Regions from separate parts of the Sphingobium tyrosinilyticum genome, predicted to be linked through region 3. Evidence: predicted binding sites of a transcription regulator. Region 3 holds the regulator's gene; each other region holds the start of a gene.

The links. Region 3 encodes LexA, which represses DNA repair genes until DNA is damaged. Its sites were predicted from a motif close to GTTCCNCNCTTGTTCT; they were not measured.
Region 1: a site for LexA is predicted at 4,282-4,297, ahead of ACFO3E_RS01225 (ImuA family protein). Genes of this name have one in related genera too.
Region 2: a site for LexA is predicted at 1,745-1,760, ahead of uvrA (excinuclease ABC subunit UvrA). Genes of this name have one in related genera too.

The regions. Positions count from the first base shown of each region.
Region 1 is NZ_JBHSFZ010000001.1:243,485-250,373, forward strand. Features, by position in the region: gene ACFO3E_RS01215 (error-prone DNA polymerase) at 1-1,983, opposite strand, end outside; gene ACFO3E_RS01220 (Y-family DNA polymerase) at 1,980-3,572, opposite strand; gene ACFO3E_RS01225 (ImuA family protein) at 3,472-4,275, opposite strand; gene ACFO3E_RS01230 (sulfotransferase domain-containing protein) at 4,438-5,787, shown strand; gene recA (recombinase RecA) at 5,944-6,889, opposite strand, start outside.
Region 2 is NZ_JBHSFZ010000064.1:563,854-570,742, forward strand. Features, by position in the region: gene ACFO3E_RS20275 (winged helix-turn-helix domain-containing protein) at 1-19, opposite strand, end outside; gene ACFO3E_RS20280 (hypothetical protein) at 60-308, opposite strand; gene ACFO3E_RS20285 (hypothetical protein) at 404-637, opposite strand; gene ACFO3E_RS20290 (UrcA family protein) at 965-1,312, opposite strand; gene uvrA (excinuclease ABC subunit UvrA) at 1,771-4,686, shown strand; gene ACFO3E_RS20300 (AAA family ATPase) at 4,714-5,517, shown strand; gene ACFO3E_RS20305 (AAA family ATPase) at 5,526-6,824, shown strand.
Region 3 is NZ_JBHSFZ010000064.1:391,933-398,821, forward strand. Features, by position in the region: gene trpD (anthranilate phosphoribosyltransferase) at 1-189, shown strand, start outside; gene trpC (indole-3-glycerol phosphate synthase TrpC) at 186-977, shown strand; gene moaC (cyclic pyranopterin monophosphate synthase MoaC) at 974-1,444, shown strand; gene ACFO3E_RS19460 (molybdopterin molybdotransferase MoeA) at 1,441-2,625, shown strand; gene ACFO3E_RS19465 (hypothetical protein) at 2,675-2,830, opposite strand; gene lexA (transcriptional repressor LexA) at 2,983-3,654, shown strand; gene ACFO3E_RS19475 (ComEC/Rec2 family competence protein) at 3,645-5,789, opposite strand; gene gltX (glutamate--tRNA ligase) at 5,826-6,889, shown strand, end outside.

The DNA of each region.
Region 1 (6,889 bases), on a different contig from region 3:
ATCGCCAAGATCATGGGCCCGCATGAGGTCATAAGCCTTGCGAATGCAGCTCAACATTCCGAGTGCGAGCACATCGACCTTCATCAGTCCCAGAGCGTCAATGTCATCCTTATCCCATTCAATGAAGCTACGGTCCACCATGGCCGCATGATGCAGTGGAACCGTTTCATCGAGCCGGTTCTGAGTCAGTACAAAGCCGCCCACATGTTGTGACAGGTGGCGGGGAAAAGGCGCTTCCAGCAACTGATTCACAATGCCCCGCAGCCGCACCATCTGTGGATTATCAAGGGCAAAACCCGCCTCCACGATACGTGCATCGCCCATGTCGCCTGAATAACTGCCCCAGACTGTAGAGGAGAGACGCGAAGCGAGGTCTTCGCTGAGGCCCAGAACCTTGGACACTTCCCGCACTGCACTGCGGGAACGATAATGGATGACGGTTGCAGCTATGCCGGCGCGGTGGCGGCCATAGCGTTCATAGACATATTGCATGACCTCTTCGCGGCGCTCATGTTCGAAATCCACATCGATATCGGGAGGCTCGTCCCGTTTTTCCGACACAAAGCGGGAAAAAAGCAGGTCATGCTTCAACGGATCGACGGATGTAACGCCCAGCAGAAAGCAGATCATCGAATTGGCGGCAGAGCCCCGCCCCTGGCACAATATGCCTTTCATCCGTGCAAAGGCGACAATGTCGTGAACCGTCAGGAAGTAGCTGGCGTAATTCCGATCCCGGATCAGCTGAAACTCATCATCCAGCAATTTTCGAACAGCTTGCGGAATACGGGGACCATAGCGCGCATGCGCCGCCGAAAGGGTAAGTTCCTCCAGCCACTGCTGCGCCGTCCAGCCTTCGGGCACCGGCTCATGGGGATATTCATAGGCTAGCTGATCCAGGGTGAAATTCACTTTATCCAGAAGGCGACGCGTCTCCGCCACGGCTTCCGGGCAGGTTCGAAACAGCCGTGCGATTTCCGCAGGCGCGTGGATGTGCCGCTCCGCATTGGCTTCGAGCAGACGCCCCGCCTTGGCGAGAGTGGTCCCTTCGCGAATGCAACTCAGCACATCCTGCAAGGGTCGCTGCGCCGGACTGGCGTAAAGCGCGTCCATAGTAGCAATCAAAGGCACGCCACTACGCTCGCCCAAAAGCTTGAGATGGGCCAGACGCCGCCCATCACGCCCATCCCGCCGAAGCGCAGCGCCCAGCCATATGCGGCCCGGCGCCAAACGGGACAGCCGGATCAGCAAAGCCTCCAGATCAGCGGGGCGCGGTGGAGGGACGAGGCTTAGATGCCCTTGGCGGATCGCTTCCTTGGACGGCCTCTCATCATATTCATAAGCCACGGGTCGGCGGTGCGCCGTCTGTTCGGTAGCGGTGGAATAAGGCAGCACGATCAAGAGCAGATCGTCGAGATAAGCCGTCAATTCCTCATAGCTAAGGATGCAATCTCCCTTTACCGACTTCAAATTGCCTTTGGTCAGCAATTTGGTGAGTTCACCCCAGCCTCTTCGCGTCGATGGATAAGCGACAATGTCGGGCGTGCCATCGGCAAAGACCAGACGTGCCCCGACGATCAGCCGCAGATCGGTCTTGCACGCCTGCTCCTCTTCCTCAGTAAGCCCCAATGGCTGGCCCGCTTCCTTTTTGGCTTCAAGCAGGCGGGCCTTGGCGAGTTCTGGCGCACGCTTGCGGGCCACATGCGCGCGCACAACACCTGCCACGCTATTGCGGTCGGCAATGCCCAATCCTGTGAGCCCAAGATGGATGGCCTGCGCGACCATGTCGGAGGCATGCGATGCCCCTCGCAAGAGGGAAAAATGGGTTGCGGCCACCAATTCCGCAAAAGCAGGCCCTTCCTTGGCCGGTCGCCGAGGCTCGGCCCGCTTCAGCCTCTCCTTCCCCCTCGCCGCCTCGATCACATTCAACTCGCGCCGATCGATCGACTTGGGCTTGGCAGGATCAGGATAGCCCCGGCCTTTCATGCGAACAGGCCGTGGATATACCAAAGTGGATGGGCGGCTTCTGCGCCGTAGAGGCCGTGGCGGAAAATCCAGTAGCGCCGCCCGCGCGCATCCTCGATCCGGTAATAATCGCGGGTGAGGCCGATGCTTTCACCCGCCAAGGCGCCATCCTTCGCCTTCCACCATTCAGGTGCGATCCGCTCGGGCCCTTCATAACGAGTGACTTCATGCGCCCCTCGGCGCCAGCGAAAATGATGCGGAGGGCCGTCGGGAACCTCCGCTATCACCTCTAAAGGTTGGGGCGGATCGAACAGGTGGATGGGGCGCATCGGGGGGTCGCCTGGATCGGACTGACGCGGCCAACTGGATGGCATGCGGCTTTCGACGGCAGGCAAGGCGAGCTGCGCCTGTTCGGGAATATGGCTGTCGCGCGGCTCGAGACGCTGGATTCGTCCCCGGCCCGTACGGACGGAAAGGCGATCGATGAGCGCGGCGATCGCTTCCTCGCGACGCGCTTCTCCGCCTTCCAACGCCAGCTGGGTGGCGGCCATCCTTTCAGTCTGGGGCACGACGAGGCACAGCATGTCGAACCCGAAACCAGGGTCGAGCGGGTCGGAGAGGCTGTCGATCCGTTCCTGCACCAGGCGCATGATGGAAGGCGCATCGCGCACGGGCAGGCTGGTTTCGACCCGCAGCGGAAAGGCGAGGCCGTCGGTGCGGAAGAATAATATCTCGAACCGGCGCCCACCCTCTCCCCGTTCGCCAAGACGCTCCCCCGCTTCTGCGGCCATTCCCTCCAGGGTTCGAAGCGCATAGGCGGTGCTGCCTAATGGTTCGGCAAAGCGGCGTTCAATGCGGACAGCGGCGCGCGGGCGACGCGGGGCAAGGGGGCGGTGGCCAAGGCCCAGCAGGCGGTGAAGCGCATCCACCGCTTCCTCGCCAAAACGCGCCGCCAGGGTTGGCGCGGGACGCGCGGCGAGGTCTCCCACCGTGCGCAACCCTGCCCGGCGCAGCGCAACCGCGCTTTCCTCCTCCAGCCCCAGCGCCTCGATTGGCAGGCGCCGCAGGGCGCCATCCTCGTCAGCGGCAGGGACGGAGGCGAAGCGGGCGAGCGCGTGGGCGCCTTCGGGTGTACCCGCCAGCGCATGGCGCACACGCATGCCGTGCCGTTCCAGCCGCTCCATCGCCTCACGCGCCAACGCTTCCTCACCATTCCAAAGATGCGCGCAGCCGCTGATGTCGAGCATCAACCCCTGGGGCGGATCCAGCGCAGCGATCGGCGTATAGCGGGCACAGCCGTCGCACAGCCGCTCCAGCCAGTCCTGATCGGCATGGGGATCGGTTTCGAACACTCGCAGATCGGGCTCGCGTGCCCGCGCGTCGGCCAGCGTCATTCCAGCGCTGAGGCCGATCGCCAGCGCATCGGCGTCCAACGCCATGAGCCGCATCGCCCCGCGAACCGTCTCGACAATGACAGCGGGGGCATCCTGCCCCTTTGCCGTCCAGAGATCAGGCCGCGCGATGCGCAGCCGGTCGAGCGGGAGGAACGGGAACCACAGCGCAAGATAACAGCGAGTCCGCACTGTCACTTCTCCGGTTATGGCGTTCATCGCATTCTTCTCCAAACACGCCCCGGTCGCTGTTCCACACAAGGCGCCATGTCATGCCGTCGGGTCCTGACCGGCGGCGCAGCAAGCTAAGGTCAAAGGCGGTCATTCCCGGCGCATTGCCCGCCAGTGGCACGGAAGGCGCAGCCGTCACCCGCCAGCGCGTGTCAGCTGCGCTGGGCGCCGGATCACCACCGATGCGCAGCAGAAAGGCGGTAACCCCTGATGCTTCCGCCGCGAGCGCGAGACGACGGCTGGCGGTCAAGTCCAGGAGCGGGGCGCGCCCTCGCAATTCGATCACGAGCGCACCTAATGCGGGGCAACGCAGTGCATCGACCGCCGCGCGCAGCAGCAGCGCTTCATCTTTCATGACCCCGATCAACAAATGGGCGGAATCTATTCCGAGCGCGGTAAGGCCGGGGCCATAGGGCTGTCCGGCCGCTCCATTTGCGAGGCGCAGCCAGAACAGAGGAGACTCGTTCGCTGCGAGATGAGCGAGAATCAGGGATAGACCGGCGGTGGCACCTTCATCTTCCTCATTTCCGAACAGTTCATGTATGCGGCCCTGCGCCAGACCGCCCTGAAATGCCTGGTCAAAGGGCCTATGGCCGGTTGCGATGCACGCACCCTCTTGGGTTGCTGGAATTCCTTCCAACGATGCGATGTGCCGCCTGAGGGCTGCAAGCGTGTTCACCGACTCGACCATATAAATGTTCTCTATATGTTCTTTTCGGGGGTCGCATCCCTCCTGTCAATAAAGTTAGCGCAGATTAGGACAGCAAGGAAACTGTTTCACCTTCGTTACACACTTTGGCCATCATCCAGAAAAGTTCCACACGCCAGCGGCTTGCCAAGCTAATCTATATTTATGGACACGCCACTGATCGCCTCACTCACCCAGGCTCCCTCTCTCCTGGCCCGCCGGATTTCTTCAGCCCGTAGTCTGCGGCTGGTATCCAGTGCCGCGACGGCTCTTCTCGCTTCCTATCCGAAGTCAGGCAGGACATGGCTGAGGTTTATTTTGGCGCAATATTTCCTCGCGTCGCGCGAATATTCTCCGATCACAACGCAGAGCATGTTCACCTTTGCGCCGAATTTTGATTTGGATCCTGTGCGCGGCATACCGGCCTTCGTCCGCAGATCGGAAGAGGCTTCCTTTCCTTTGATCCCTTCCACCCATCTGCGCTTCAAAACGACCCTGCCCAGCCGGCTTCCGGTCATATTTCTGATCCGTGATCCGCGGGCGGTACTCACGTCCGATTATCACCATGTCACGCGGCACAAGATGTCCTTCCGCGGCAACATTGACGATTTCCTTGTGGATGAAGACCGGGGCCTGCCGCACTACATAAAATATATGAATAGCTGGTCAACTGGCCTCGCACGGCATGATCATCATATCATATATTATGAGGATCTACTGGCCCATACGGCGTCAGAAGTAGAAAAGTTGCTCAACTTCCTGGGTGAAGCGGTCAACACCCAAGCCCTACAATATGCCGTGGAGAATTCGTCTTTTGAAAAACTGAAGGCATTGGAACTTGCCCAGGGCATTCCCGGTCATGTCTATGACAGATCGGATGCAGATGCCTTGCGGATGAGAAAAGGACAGTCCGACAGCTTTCGCGAAGAGCTGACAATTGATCAACAAAAATTCATAGAGGATAGCTGCAAATCTCAGTTGAACCGGCGCATGCTGACGAAACTGGACCGGTACGGCTTCCTGGACACGCACCCGTCCGCTGCTGCCGGACAGAGTGGAAGTGCAACACTCGCAGCACCGAAGGAACCGGCGAACGATTCCACGATCAAGCGCCGTCTGACAAATCTCGGGGTGCAACTGCTGAGCGAAGCGATGGTCATCATTGGCCTTGCCGCCATGCTCATCGCTCCGCCCATATTGGCCATAGAGGCGGGCGAATGGCTGTTCCGGCGAGAATGGGACGGCCATTCCCTGGAAGATGGCCTCGCCCTGTTCGGGATCGACAGGGTGGGCCCTGTGGAAACACCGACTGAACAGGTCCTGGACGTTCTTCTGGCGCTACCGCTTACGATCACCTTGTTCATGTATGGCCTCCTCACGCTGTTGGCGGGGGTGCATTTTGGTGACTGGGGCCTGCAGGGAGTGAAGCTCAAGAAAAATCTCGCGGTCCGACAGAGCAGAACGCCCCGCAAGGTCATGCCCAAGAAACCGCCCTCCGATCTTGAGCCGGCATGACAGGCGCCCAATCCGATCCTTGTCCCGCGCCAGCGCAAAGGTAAAAGGCCCGCCCCGCGGTGAAGCGTGGACGGGCCTTTTCAGTGCATGAAACGAGAGGCGGGCAGAGCCACGCAACTGTCCTGCGGCTGATCCGACCGCAGGCGCTTGCCGCGCTTATTCGCCATCATCCTCCGCTTCGGGTCCGGTCATCATCCCTTCGGCGACCTCTTCGGTCTTGCCGCGAATGGCCCGTTCCAGACGGTCGGCCATTTCGGGATTTTCCTTGAGGAAGGTCTTAGCGTTCTCGCGGCCCTGGCCGATGCGAACCGAGTCATAGGAGAACCAGGCCCCCGACTTCTCGACCACGCCAGCCTTAACGCCCAGGTCGAGAATCTCGCCGATCTTCGAAATGCCCTCACCATACATGATGTCGAATTCGACCTGCTTGAACGGTGGCGCAACCTTGTTTTTCACCACCTTCACGCGGGTTGCATTGCCGACGATATCGTCGCGATCCTTGATCTGGCCGGTGCGGCGAATGTCCAGACGGACCGAGGCGTAGAACTTAAGCGCATTGCCGCCGGTCGTCGTTTCCGGATTCCCGTACATGACGCCGATCTTCATGCGGACCTGGTTGATGAAGATGACGAGGCATTTGGAGCGCGAGATCGAACCTGTCAGCTTGCGCAACGCCTGGCTCATCAGACGGGCCTGCAGGCCGACATGGCTGTCGCCCATCTCGCCTTCAATTTCCGCGCGAGGGACGAGGGCTGCAACCGAGTCGATCACCAGAACGTCGATCGCGTTGGAGCGGACGAGGGTATCTACGATCTCCAGTGCTTGTTCGCCCGTATCCGGCTGTGACACAATCAGCTCGTCGATATCGACGCCGAGCTTCTTGGCATAGGCAGGGTCAAGGGCATGTTCGGCATCGACGAAGGCGGCGATGCCGCCCGTCTTTTGCGCTTCGGCGATGGCATGCAACGCCAGCGTCGTCTTGCCCGAGCTTTCCGGCCCGTAAATTTCAATGATGCGACCGCGCGGCAGGCCCCCTATTCCGAGTGCGATGTCGAGCCCCAGCGATCCGGTCGGGATCGCTTCGATCTCGATCTTCTCGCGG
Region 2 (6,889 bases), 170 kb from region 3:
TCAGTGCAGGCCCGTTCATGCAGCGCTTATGCCACGCGCAAGCGAGACCGCCAACGGCGTCAGGGCCGCCGTTCGAGGACCGCCCCGATCATCTTGCGCCACACCGCCACATCGCCCGCCTGCGCCATCTGCTCATCGGGCTCCCGCAACGTGTGCAATATGGCATAGGCGTCATCCACATGCTTCTGCCAGCTCGCGTCCACCGCGCCCGACGCATGCGGATCGCTGCCCTCGCCGTTCAGGCTCAGCTGGCGTCCGGCCAGCACGCGGGCAATGCGTTCGATCGCGGGGGTCGTGGAAGTCGGCATCAACAGGGCTCCTCTCGCCGGTAAGGCGAACCGCCCGGCCATCCGCCGATCCGGTCCGCCTGTGAAGCTGATCATATCACCAATATCAGCGCCGTCTATCGCTCCGCCTTCTCCTCATCTTCATCTTCTTCATGGAAGCCCGAAGAAGGCACCGGATCGCCATGATCGCCCGGAGCGGTCGCCGCCGGCGGATCGGACGCATCCATGCTGTCCATCAGCCCCTCATCCAACTTTTCCTCATTGGTCACGGCATGGTCCTGCGCGTCGGTGGGGCGCTCGTCATGCGCCTCTTCACGGCTGTTGGGCCGGATATCGGTCTTGTCGCTCATCGCTCTCTCCTCGGCGCAAGCATCATGCGCGCCTCGCCCGATCAACGGCCAGCGCCAATCGGCGGTTCCGCGCGGGCGCCATGGAAGCCTTCCCCCACCCCGTTCGTTTCGAGCGAAGTCGAGAAACAGGCAGCACACACATGCGCTTGCCCGACTACGCTCGAACGGAACGGAGGTTAGACGCTTCCATCCATTCCGCCCGATAGTCCCTCCCCCAATCCACCCCCACCCCCGTTCGGGCTGAGCCTGTCGAAGCCCGCGCGCACCCCAAGAAAAAAGGCCCGGCAATCAACCGGACCTTCCTTCACTTATCACGGCAGGACCGTTTCAATCCGCCGAGCCAGGCACCTTGTCCTTGCTCACTTCCGCAAACTGTCCGGCATCCCGCCCCTGAGCGCTCGCAATCGCGGCAGCCATAGGCTCCCGAACATGATCCAGCGCCGCCAACTGGCAGGACCGCGATTCCTGCACCGACCGCCCCGGGCACACCTTCACGGCCGCACGGCGGATGCGCAGCGTCAATTCGCGCTGGTCCGCCTTTTTCGCCAGATCCAGGTCCTGATAGCCCACTTCGACGGTGCGGCCGTTGGATTCGAACGGAATACTGCTCGCCATCGCCGCCGTGCTCATCAGAGCGCAGGCGCTTACCGCAACCATCTTTGCAACAATCGACATGATTTGGGTCCCCCTATTTCAAAATGCTGCGGCCGTCGCTCTCCGGGGATCTGGCCGCGATTGAAATGGGCAGGCTGGGACCCGTCAGTCCTCCCCATCAGCAAGGCGCGCCAATAAAGAGATGCAGCCCTGCTGTCGAGGCAAAAAGCCTTATTTTCGTAGCGTAAAATAGAGTCCAGCGCCCAAAAAAACGCCCCCGGCGCAAGGGATGGCCGGGGGCGTATCCGGGATGCTGTCGGGCTACCCAGGATCTCTCTTAAAGCTCGCTGATCAGGACGCCGCCGATGCGGCAAGTCCGTCACCCTTCATAGGCCCAAACAGGTTAAGGCCACTTTACCATTCGACCACCCGCCGCATGCGCGCGCCGGAAAGCATGCCCGCTTGCGAGCCACGGTCCGCTAACCCATATCCGCGCGATAAACTTGCCCCCAAAGAACAAATCTGGAACAACACGGCCCATGAGTCTCACTACGATTTCCGTGCGCGGCGCGCGCGAGCACAACCTCAAGGGCGTCGATGTCGACCTCCCGCGCGACAGCCTGATCGTCATCACCGGCCTTTCCGGCTCGGGCAAGTCCTCCCTCGCCTTCGACACAATCTATGCCGAGGGGCAGCGCCGCTATGTGGAGTCTCTCTCCGCCTACGCCCGACAGTTCCTGGAGATGATGCAGAAGCCGGACGTCGAGCATATCGACGGCCTCTCCCCCGCCATCTCGATCGAGCAGAAGACGACCAGCCGCAACCCGCGCTCGACCGTCGCGACCGTCACCGAGATCTACGACTATATGCGCCTGCTCTGGGCGCGCGTCGGCATCCCCTACTCCCCCGCGACCGGAGAGCCGATCAGCGCCCAGACCGTCAGCCAGATGGTCGATCGCGTCCTCCAGCTTCCCGAAGGCACCCGCTTCTACCTGCTCGCCCCCGTCGTCCGCGGCCGCAAGGGCGAGTATCGCAAAGAATTGGCCGAGTGGCAGAAGGCGGGCTACACCCGCGTCCGCATCGACGGCGAAATGTATCTGATCGAGGACGCCCCCGCCCTCGACAAGAAATATAAGCATGACATCGAAGTCGTCGTCGACCGCCTCGCCGTGGACGCGGACATGTCCACCCGCCTGGCGGACAGCTTCGAACAGGCGCTGAAGCTCGCCGACGGCCTCGCCTATATCGACCTCGCCGATGGCGTCGTTCCCGGCCGCGAGGATGAAGCCGAATCCACCGGCAAAATGAAGAACGCAGGCATCCCCGCCAACCGCATCGTCTTCAGCGAAAAATTCGCCTGCCCCGTCTCGGGCTTCACCATCCCCGAGATCGAACCGCGCCTCTTCTCCTTCAACGCCCCGCAAGGCGCCTGCCCCGCCTGCGATGGCCTCGGCGAGCGGCAGGAGTTCGACCCCGAACTGGTCGTCCCCAACGAGCATCTCACCCTCAAAAAGGGCGCCATCGTCCCCTGGGCCAAGTCCAACCCGCCCAGCCCCTATTATATGCAGGTCCTCGGCTCGCTCGCGAAGGAGTTCGGCTTCACCCTCGACAAGCCTTGGATCGACTTGCCGCCGGAGGTGAAGGTCATCATCCTCCACGGCACCGCCGGTAAGCCCGTCACCCTGCGCTTCGTCGACGGCAAGAAGTCCTACGAGGTCAAAAAGCCCTTCGAAGGCGTCATCGGCAACCTCAACCGCCGCCTGCTCCAGACCGAATCCGCCTGGATGCGCGAGGAACTCAGCAAGTACCAAACCGCCATGCCCTGCGAGACATGCCACGGCGCCCGCCTCAAGCCCGAAGCCCGCGCCGTCAAGATCGCGGGCGAGGACATCTCCATGTCCACCCGCCGCTCGGTGGTCGATGCGCTCGGCTTCTTCTCCACCCTCCCCGCGCAGCTCAACGACCAGCAGAACCAGATCGCCAAGGCCATCCTCAAGGAAATCGTCGAGCGCCTCGGCTTCCTCAACAATGTCGGCCTCGACTATCTCAACCTCGACCGCACCAGCGGCACGCTGTCGGGCGGCGAGTCCCAGCGCATCCGCCTCGCTTCCCAGATCGGCAGCGGCCTGTCGGGCGTCCTCTACGTCCTCGACGAGCCCAGCATCGGCCTGCACCAGCGCGACAATGACCGCCTGCTCATTACCCTCAAGCGCCTGCGCGACCTCGGCAACACCGTCATCGTCGTGGAGCATGACGAGGACGCGATCCGCACCGCCGACTATATCGTCGACATGGGACCGGGCGCCGGCGTCCATGGCGGCACCATCGTCGCCCAAGGCAGCCTCAACGAACTGCTCGCCCACCGCGACAGCCTGACCGCGGACTATCTGAACGGCACCCGCCGCATCGAAGTCCCGACCAAGCGCCGCAAGGGCAATGGCAAGAAGCTCACCGTCCACAACGCCCGCGCCAACAATCTGCAAGGCGTCACGGCCAGCATCCCGCTCGGCACCTTCACCTGCATCACCGGCGTGTCAGGATCGGGCAAGTCCAGCTTCACCATCGACACCCTCTACGCCGCGTCAGCCCGCGCCCTCAACGGCGCGCGCATCGTCGCAGGCCCGCATGACAAGGTCACCGGCCTTGAACATTGCGACAAGGTGATCGACATCGACCAGTCGCCCATCGGCCGCACCCCGCGCTCCAACCCGGCGACCTATACGGGAGCCTTCACCAACATCCGCGACTGGTTCGCGGGCCTCCCCGAAGCGCAGGCGCGCGGCTACAAGCCCGGCCGCTTCAGCTTCAACGTCAAGGGCGGCCGCTGCGAAGCCTGCCAGGGCGACGGCGTGCTCAAGATCGAGATGCACTTCCTCCCCGACGTCTATGTCACCTGCGACGTCTGCCACGGCGCGCGCTACAATCGCGAAACGCTGGAGGTGAAGTTCAAGGGCCACAGCATCGCCGACGTTCTCGACATGACGGTCGAGGACGCGGTGGAATTCTTCAAGGCCGTCCCCCCCATCCGCGACAAGATGGCGATGCTCGCCGAAGTCGGCCTCGGCTATATCAAGGTCGGCCAGCAGGCCACCACCCTGTCCGGCGGCGAAGCCCAGCGCGTCAAGCTCGCCAAGGAACTCTCCCGCCGCGCCACCGGCCAGACCCTCTACATATTGGACGAGCCCACCACCGGCCTCCACTTCGAAGACGTCCGCAAACTGCTCGAAGTCCTCCACGCCCTAGTCGAACAGGGCAACAGCGTGGTTGTGATCGAGCATAATCTGGACGTCATCAAGACCGCCGACTGGATCATCGACATGGGACCGGAAGGCGGCGTCAAAGGCGGCGAAGTCGTCGCCGAAGGCACGCCCGAAAAGGTCGCGAAGAACGCCCGGAGCTTTACCGGGCGCTATCTCGCGCCGTTGTTGGGGTTGGAGGCTGTGGCGGCGGAGTAGCAATCGATTTGGTCTGAAGGGGGAACTATGAAGATCGACAGCATAACAATAGAAAATTTTCGTGGAATTCGACGTGTTGCTGCTCAAGATCTCGGCGATACCATTATAATAGCGGGGCAAAATGGGTCCGGGAAATCATGTATTTTTGATGCCATTCGACTATTGAAGTCCGTATATGGCGGATACCAACAAAACGAATGGCAGAACTGGTTAGGCGAGTTCTCAATTGCGCCGAACGCTACAGGTGAAAGCCTGAAGGGGATGTTTAATGATCCCACTAGACCAATATTGATTGAATGTCAGTTTAGTTTAGAAGATTCTGAAAAGAATTTCGTTACGCGAAACGCGGCTGAACTGTTAACTGACGCAATTTGGCGGACAATATTGCCCGAGGCTTTCCAATTTGGCGCTTATCGCCTCGCGCTATTTGCGAGCCAGTTTCGGGAGAAAGAGCCAGAAGTACGCGCTCGCGTTGAGGCAGAACTCCCTGCTCTGCTTGCCGAGTTGGCCCAACCTCAGATTATTGGCCGAGTGTCGGTCCCAGTAGGTGGCAGCATCATGCTGCACCCATCTCAGATATTGTCTGTTGTCTTCACTACATATCGACCGCAGGAAATTGGCGTAGTCGACTATCACGGCGCGCAACGTCATTATGGTCGGGAATTGGTTCAAGCCGTCAACATCAGTTTGGATCATCGCAGCATCAACGTCAACACGCGCTTTACAATTATTCAAACAAATACAATAACGTCAAAAGCGAGCTTGCGGCAAGCTACGTCAAAGAAATGTTCGCACAACAGGCTGGTGGAGAAGCCAGCCATGTTGGAATGACGCAGACGATGAAGGAGCTGTTCCAGACATTTTTCCCTGATAAGGAATTTAAGGGGCCTACGCCAACGTCCGACGGAAACTTGAGCTTTCCTGTTATTACCGGCGCCGGAACGACGCATGATCTCGATGATTTGAGCGCGGGCGAGAAAGAGATTTTGTATGGTTACTTGAGAATACGAAATTCAGCTCCGAAGTACTCCATCATTCTTCTGGACGAACCCGAATTACACTTAAATCCTAGACTAATCAGGAACCTACCTGAATTCTACCGCAAGCACCTTGGTCAGGCGCTGAATAATCAGATTTGGCTCGTTTCTCATTCTGACGCCTTGCTCCGCGAAGCCGTGGGGAAGCCCGGCTTTGACGTTTTTCATATGCAACCTGTCTCTCTTCAGAATTCAGCGGGCCACATCACTCCTGTCGTCGGGTATAATCAGCTAAAGCCTCTTAGCGCGACAAAAGATGTCGACATCGCTCTGACCGATCTCGTTGGCGACTTGGCAACATACGAGCCAGGACGGAAAGCTATCATTTTTGAGGGCGGAGGTGACACAGATTTTGATCAATCGATGACATTAAGGCTGTTTCCGGAAATCGGTAAGAAAATAAACCTGATCTCTGGCAGCAACAAATCTAAGGTCAAAGCACTTCACGAGGTACTGAATCGCGCCTATGAAAGAGGAGACTTGAAGACCTCATTCTTTGCTATTGTTGACAAAGATTTTGAAGAAGCAGATGAATCCTCTCGGGCGATAAAACGATACACTTGGAACGTGTATCACATAGAAAATTACCTTCTTCATGAAGAATCTATTTGCCATGTGGTTAATTCTCTCTCTGCCACTAACACCCTTACTCCTGAGAAGGTAATTGAAGATTTGCGGTCTGCCGCGAGAGAAACTGTGCCGTTTGCCGTCAGGCACAGTGTGAATGAGTTTGTTAGCCAGCATTTGATCCGATCTATTGATTTAAAGTCGGATCCGGCCGCAGGTGATTTCACCCGAGAAATTTTGTTGGCAGCAGATCGCTCTTTGGATCGCCTGTCAAAACTGCGGGATGGCACCCTGTCTGATGAAGCCGTCCGAGGGTTCGAACGATCCACCAGAGAGCAGATCGAACAAGCCTTCGCAGATGGAAGCTGGCGCGCACGCTTGCCCGGACGTGATATATTGCGAGCATATGCTTCCAAGCTCCCGAATGGGATATCCTATGAAGTGCTCCGCAACATGATTTTGTCCAGAATGGTTGACACCGGCTATCGGCCTGAAGGCATGATAAGCGTCGTAAACGAAATAATAGCGGCTTAATCTCGCACTGCCTGGTATTCGCCGGAAAGGCGATGCCAGGCACACCAACCATCATGATTTGTAAA
Region 3 (6,889 bases):
GCCGCCCTTCGCGCAATGCTTCAAGGAGAAGAAGGCCCCTATCGCGACGCGGTACTGATGAACGCAGCCGCCGCCCTCATGGTGGCTGACGCCGTGACCGATCTGCGTGAAGGCGTCGAAGAAGCGGCCGAAACCATCGATCGCGGGCTTGCCAACGCGCTGCTCAATTGCTGGATTGCCTATAAATGACCAACAAGCTCATCGAAATTTGCGACACGAAGCGCAAGGACGTGGCCCGACGCAAAGCTGCGATCACCGTCTCGACCCTGCACGCCCGCGCCGCCGAACAAACGCCCCCGCGCGGCTTTCGTCATGCGCTGGACAGCGCCGCCCGCTCGGGCTTCGGCCTTATCGCGGAGGTCAAGAAGGCGAGCCCTTCTAAGGGCCTGATCCGGGAAAATTTCGATCCTCCGGCCCATGCTCAAGCTTATGCCGCCGCTGGCGCAGCTTGCCTTTCGGTCCTCACCGACGAACCTTATTTCCAGGGCCATGATGATTATCTCATGGCGGCCCGGTCCGCCTGCTCGCTGCCGGTGTTGCGCAAGGATTTCATGGTCGATCCCTGGCAGGTGCTGGAAAGCCGGTCGCTCGGCGCAGACGCCATCCTCATCATCGTTGCCGGGCTTGACGACGGACAGATGGCCGAAATCGAGGACGCCGCGTTGGGCCTTGGCATGGACGCCCTCATCGAAGTGCACGACGCCCATGAATTGGAGCGCGCGCTCAATCTTCGTTCCCGCCTCATCGGCGTCAACAATCGTGACCTGCGCGACTTCAGCGTAGATTTCGCCCGCACCTATGAGTTGGTCGGCCAAGCACCCGAAGGCTGCACTTTTGTCGCCGAAAGCGGCCTTGGCAGCCATGCCGATCTGGTCGCCATGTCCGAACATGGCGTCCGCTGCTTCCTCGTCGGCGAAAGCCTGATGCGTCAGCCCGACGTCGAAGCCGCGACGCGCGCTCTCCTTACCGGCGCATGAGCAACCTTACCCATCTCGACGAAGATGGCTCGGCCCGGATGGTCGATGTCTCGGCCAAGGCTGTGACAGCCCGCGAAGCCGTTGCTACTGGCCATATCCGAATGACCGAGGACGCCGCCGCCGCGATTGCCCAGGGGTTGGTCAAGAAAGGGGACGTCCTCGCCGTTGCGCGCGTTGCCGGGATCATGGCGGCTAAGCGGACCGCCGACCTCATTCCGCTCTGCCACCCCATCGCGCTGACCTCCGTCAGCATCGACTTCACACTTGAAGCCGCCGGGGTCACTGTATCCGCGACTGCCCGAACGGCCGGACAGACGGGTGTAGAAATGGAAGCGCTCACCGCCACTTCGGTAGCGCTGCTCACCATCTACGACATGGCCAAGGCGCTGGATAAAGGCATGGTCATCGGCGACGTGCGCCTTCTCGCCAAATCCGGCGGCAAGTCGGGCGACTGGCGCGCGGCATGAGCCTGCTGCCGGTCGCGGAGGCCCAGGCCCGGCTGCTTGCCCTCGGTCCCCGCCTCCCCGCCGAGGAGCTACCCGTCTCAGCCTGTGCTGGTCGCTGGCTCGCTCGAAATATCCTTTCCTTGCGGGATCAGCCTTGGGCAGACCTCTCCGCGATGGACGGCTACGCGATCCGCGCCGCCGAATGGCCCGGCCCCTGGCGCGTCACAGCCGAAAGCACGGCTGGCGGTGCCCTTCCGCCGTCCCTGGCGCCCGGCGAAAGCTGCCGCATCTTTACCGGCGCACCATTGCCGCCAGGCGCCGACACCATCCTCATTCAGGAAGATGCTGACCTCTCGAACGGCCTCGTCCACCCCCGCGGCCCAGCCCTCCCCAGAGGCCGTAATGTCCGGCCTGCCGCCTCGGATTTCCGCAATAACCAATTGCTGCTAAACTCAGGTGCAGCTCTCGGCCCGGCGCAGATCGCCCTGGCCGTCCTGGCGGGCCACGGCGCGCTCCCGGTCGGCACTCGCCCTCGGATCGCTCTCCTATCCACCGGCAATGAACTGGTCCCGCCAGGAGCGCCTACGCCGCCGGGCCACCTGCCCTGCTCCAACGCTCCCATGCTTGCCGCGATGCTCGGCGCTCTGAGTTGCAGCATCCTCGACATCGGGATTATCCCCGACGATCTCGATGCCATGACACGGGCGCTGGAGGATGCCAGCCAAGCCGACATCATGGTTTCAACCGGCGGAGCATCCGTCGGGGACCATGATCTTGTCCGTCCCGCGTTCGCAGCAGCGGGCGGCGATCTTGAGTTCTGGAAAATCCGGATGCGGCCAGGAAAACCGCTGATGGCGGGAAGACTGCGCGACGCCATTTTCCTTGGCTTGCCTGGCAATCCGGTCTCGGCGTTCGTCACCGCAACCCTGTTCCTTCTACCGCTCGTCCGGCATATGGCCGGAGCAGCCGATCCGTTGCCCCGCATCGCCAGCGCGACGCTGGCCGCCCCCTTGCCCGCCAGTGGCGAACGGGACGATTATCTTCGCGCCTTTCACACCGACGATGGTATGATTGCAGTCACCTCGCAAGACAGCGCAGCAACCGCCGCCATGGCTCAGGCCGACAGTCTCATCCTTCGGCCTGCGGGCTCACCGCCAGCAGCCGCTGGCGACCAGGTAACCGTTCTCCCGCTCAACTCATGAGAAAGGGGCCGCAAAGCGGCCCCTCCCCCGGATACAAACCGGACGCTGATCAACGCTGCTGCTTGTCGTGACCGCCCTTGTCCTTCTTGCCTTCGCCCATCTGGCCTTGGCGGTTTTCTTGCTGTTGCTGACGGCCGCCTTGACTTGAGCGGTCACCACCCTGTTGGCGGCGCTGGTTGCTGTCCTGGTCGTTTTGGTTCGCCATCTTACTCTCCTATTCACCCTCTTTTGGGAAGGCTGCCAGATAACGGCCAGACGGCAGGTCCGTTCCTTTCGTTACGGTTCGTGCAAGTTGCTTGACTCGCCCCCTTCCGTTTCCTATGCGTTCTCCATCCGTTCCATGGAGGACAAGCAGGCATGCTGACGCCCAAGCAACAGGAATTGCTCAGCTTCATTCAAAACAGGCTGGAGGAAGGCGGCGTATCGCCCTCCTTCGAAGAGATGAAGGAGGCGCTTGACCTGCGGTCTAAATCCGGCATCCACCGGTTAATCAACGCACTGGAAGAACGCGGCTTTATTCGGCGCTTGCCTAACCGCGCTCGCGCGCTCGAAGTGCTCAAGCTTCCAGAAGCGATGCATCGCGCGCCGAAGGGGATCGCCCCGCCGAAGCCACAGCTTGCCGCCAAGCCGCCCCTCGCTGCAAATGATGTGATCGACATACCGCTCCATGGCAGGATCGCCGCGGGTGTTCCGATCGAGGCGCTAGAGGGTCAGAATATGCTATCCGTTCCTGCCGCTTTACTCGGCGCAGGCGATCATTATGCGCTGGAGGTGTCTGGTGACTCCATGATCGAGGCTGGCATCCTTGATGGTGATTTCGCTCTCATTCAACGGACCGAAGTTGCGCGCGAGGGGCAGATCGTCGTCGCCCTTATTGAAGATAGCGATGCGACGCTGAAATATTTCCATCGCCAAGGACCCAAGGTTCGGCTCGACCCTGCCAACAGCGCCTACGAACCGCAGATCTATGATACGCGGCAAGTGCGCATTCAGGGAAAGCTGGCAGGACTGCTGCGCCGCTATAATTGATTTGACGGGCGACGTGCCGGTCGCCTGGAGGGCTGAATGATCCAGGGATGTGTGTCGCCGGGGACTTTTCCGGTCCGCACCTCCCCGTCATCCAGGTCAATGGCAAGCCCGCCTGTCCGCGCCAGCAGCCGCCGGTCCGCCTTCAACCAGCGCGGTCGGCACCAAGGCGGAAGGCGGCGATCCGCGATCACGATGTCAGCACGCGCGCAATCGTGCGCGAGCGTCTCTCGTGGCACCAAATCGCCGGTTCGAGTCACCAGCAGTCGCCACATGCGGCCGCCGCCCGTTAGAGCCACCATGCATAGATCTTTCGAACAACTTGCCTCCGGCAAATCGGCCATGGCAGCCAGAGGCCCTTCATGCCCCGCGCTTTCCGCCATCATGTCGCGGACATAATCACCCGCTCGTTCGCGCAGGATGGCCATGCCGCCCTCTGCGCTTCGCACCGCGACATGACGGCCATCGGCAGTCACCAATATCTCGGGCGGCGAAGTCGTCACTATGACCAGGATCCCTGCAGCAACCGGCGCCAGTCCGATCCATCGCCAGCGACTCCGCCCCAACAGGCAGCAGAGCCCCCCCAGAACCATCATGCCGAACACGACGTTCGGCACCACAGGGGCAGTCGCCACCGCCCACGGACTCGCTGCGACGCTGTGCGCTAGCCACAGCAGTAGATCGATAGCCCGACCAGTTAGCCACCATGCGGGCGCTCCAAATCCCACAAGGTCAAGTAATAAGGCCAGCGCCTCGAATGGCATGACGACAAAAGTGGTCAGGGGAATGGCGATCAGATTAGCAAAAGCGCCCATCATTCCCGCCTTGTGAAAGTGAAAAAGCGCGATCGGGGCCAGCACGAGCTCCACGGCGAACCCGGACAGCAGCAAAACGGCTAGGGAGCGCGCGAGGCGCTTGACCGTCCCTTCATCCCGCTGGGCTGCGAAGGCGCGAAACCGCGGATGCTCGCTCAATGCAACAATCGCGATCACGGCGGCGAAGCTCATCTGAAAACTCGGCCCGGCCAGTGCCTCGGGCCAGAGCAATAGAACCAATAGCGCGCCGGCAGCGATCAGCCGCAGCGTTATCGCTTCGCGGCCAAGCGCGAGCCCTCCCAATACCAGCAGCGCCGCCACACAGGACCGGACCGTCGGCACTTCTCCCCCGGTTAGCAGCGTGTATCCAATGCCCGCCAGCGCGCCGCCGCCCGCAGCGATCAGCATCAACGGCCAATCGAGCGCCGCCCGCCGATTAAGCGCCATGATCCGCATCAGCAGGAAAACGACTGCCCCAATCAGGGCAGTGACATGCAAGCCGCTGATAGACAGTAAATGCGCTAGGCCGCTGCGGCGCATAGCCTCCGCGTCCGCTTCGGTGATCGCACCTTGGTCTCCGGTCGCCAAAGCAGCCGCGATTCCCGCCCCCTCGCCCTCGCCATTCTGCAATATATGCGCAAACAGGCGATTGCGAAGCGGGGGCGCTTCTACCGATGGCTGCAGAACAACAATCGGCTTCAATGCACGTCCGGTGGCTCCAATGCCTTGGAAATAGGCGCGGCGAGCGAAATCATAGCCCCCCGGCAGACTTGCCGGCGCGGGCGGCATTAGGCGCGCCCGGAATCGGATGACGGCTCCCCGTCCAAGCTCCGCAGGAATGTCGGTTGCCGCAATATTCACGCGGATCAGCGCCGGCAGCCCGGACGGATCGATCGGCCTAACCGCCACGCGACTCATTTGCTGCGCTGGCACCACATCGGCAGATATGACCTCCCCCGTCACCTCCATGAAGATGGGCCGGGGCAATGGGGCTGTACCGAAAATGGCCGCTTTTCCCCATATCAGCAGACAGCCCCCGCAAGCGAGCAACCCGCCCAGCACTACCATTTGGCGCAGCCGCGCTCCCAGAGGAAGGAGACAACCCGCACTCGTGATCGCAACCGCGCTACAGCAGAAAGCAAGCCATTCCAGCTTGTTAGGCAGAGAAATCCAGGCGGCTATGCCTATCCCCAGCGCCACCGGAACCCACAATCCCAACTGTTCGCGCTCTGCCTCCAGCCCCTGTTCCAGTCGCGCAAAAAGGGCCTGCACCGCCTGCCCGATATTCCGGCCAACGGAGGTTTGTCGTGGCTCAAAAGCCATGCTAGGGGGCGTCGCGTTCATGAATGAGCAAGGCGGATGTCGGGGAATAAGACGGTGAGTGCAACGGGTTTGAACAAGCAAATCGTGACCCGTTTTGCGCCATCGCCCACGGGCTTCCTTCACATCGGCGGCGCACGCACCGCTTTGTTCAACTGGTTATTCGCCCGACATCACGGCGGCAAGTTCCTGTTGCGGATCGAAGATACCGATCGCGCGCGCTCTACCGACGAAGCCGTGGCAGCAATCTTCGACGGTCTCGAATGGCTCGGCCTTGCCGGCGACGAGCCTGCGGTGTTCCAATTTGAGCGGTCGCAGCGCCATGCCGAAGTCGCCAACCAACTGCTTGCGGGTGGCCATGCCTATCGCTGCTACGCGACGCCCGAAGAGCTTGCCGAATTGCGCGAGCAGCAACGCGCGGCCAAGCAGCCGATGCGCTATGATGGCCGTTGGCGCGATCGTGACCCTTCCGAAGCACCGGCAGGCGCGCCCTTCGTTATCCGGTTGAAGGCACCGCGCGACGGCGAAACGGTGATCGAAGATGCGGTGCAGGGCCGCGTTGTCGTCCAGAATGCGGAGTTGGATGACATGATCCTGCTCCGTTCCGACGGTACGCCTACCTACATGCTGGCCGTTGTAGTCGATGACCAGGACATGGGTGTCACTCATGTGATCCGCGGCGATGATCATCTCAACAATGCCTTCCGCCAGCTTGGCATCATTAAGGCCATGGGTTGGGAAGAGCCGGTTTACGCTCACATCCCTCTTATCCACGGATCGGATGGCGCGAAGCTGTCCAAGCGGCATGGCGCGCTTGGGGTCGATGCCTATCGCGACGAAATGGGCATGCTGCCCGAAGCGGTGCTGAATTATCTGCTACGCCTTGGTTGGGGTTATGGCGACGAAGAGACTATCTCTCGCGATCGCGCGATAGAGCTGTTTGACATTTCCGGGGTCGGTCGGTCGCCTTCCCGTTTCGACATCAAGAAGCTGGAAAATCTCAACGCCTATTATTTGCGTGAAGCGGATGATGCCCGCCTAGCTGCACTGGTAATGCCGCGCGTCGCGCAGCGCCTGGACGTAGCGTTGCCAGAAGGCTCTGA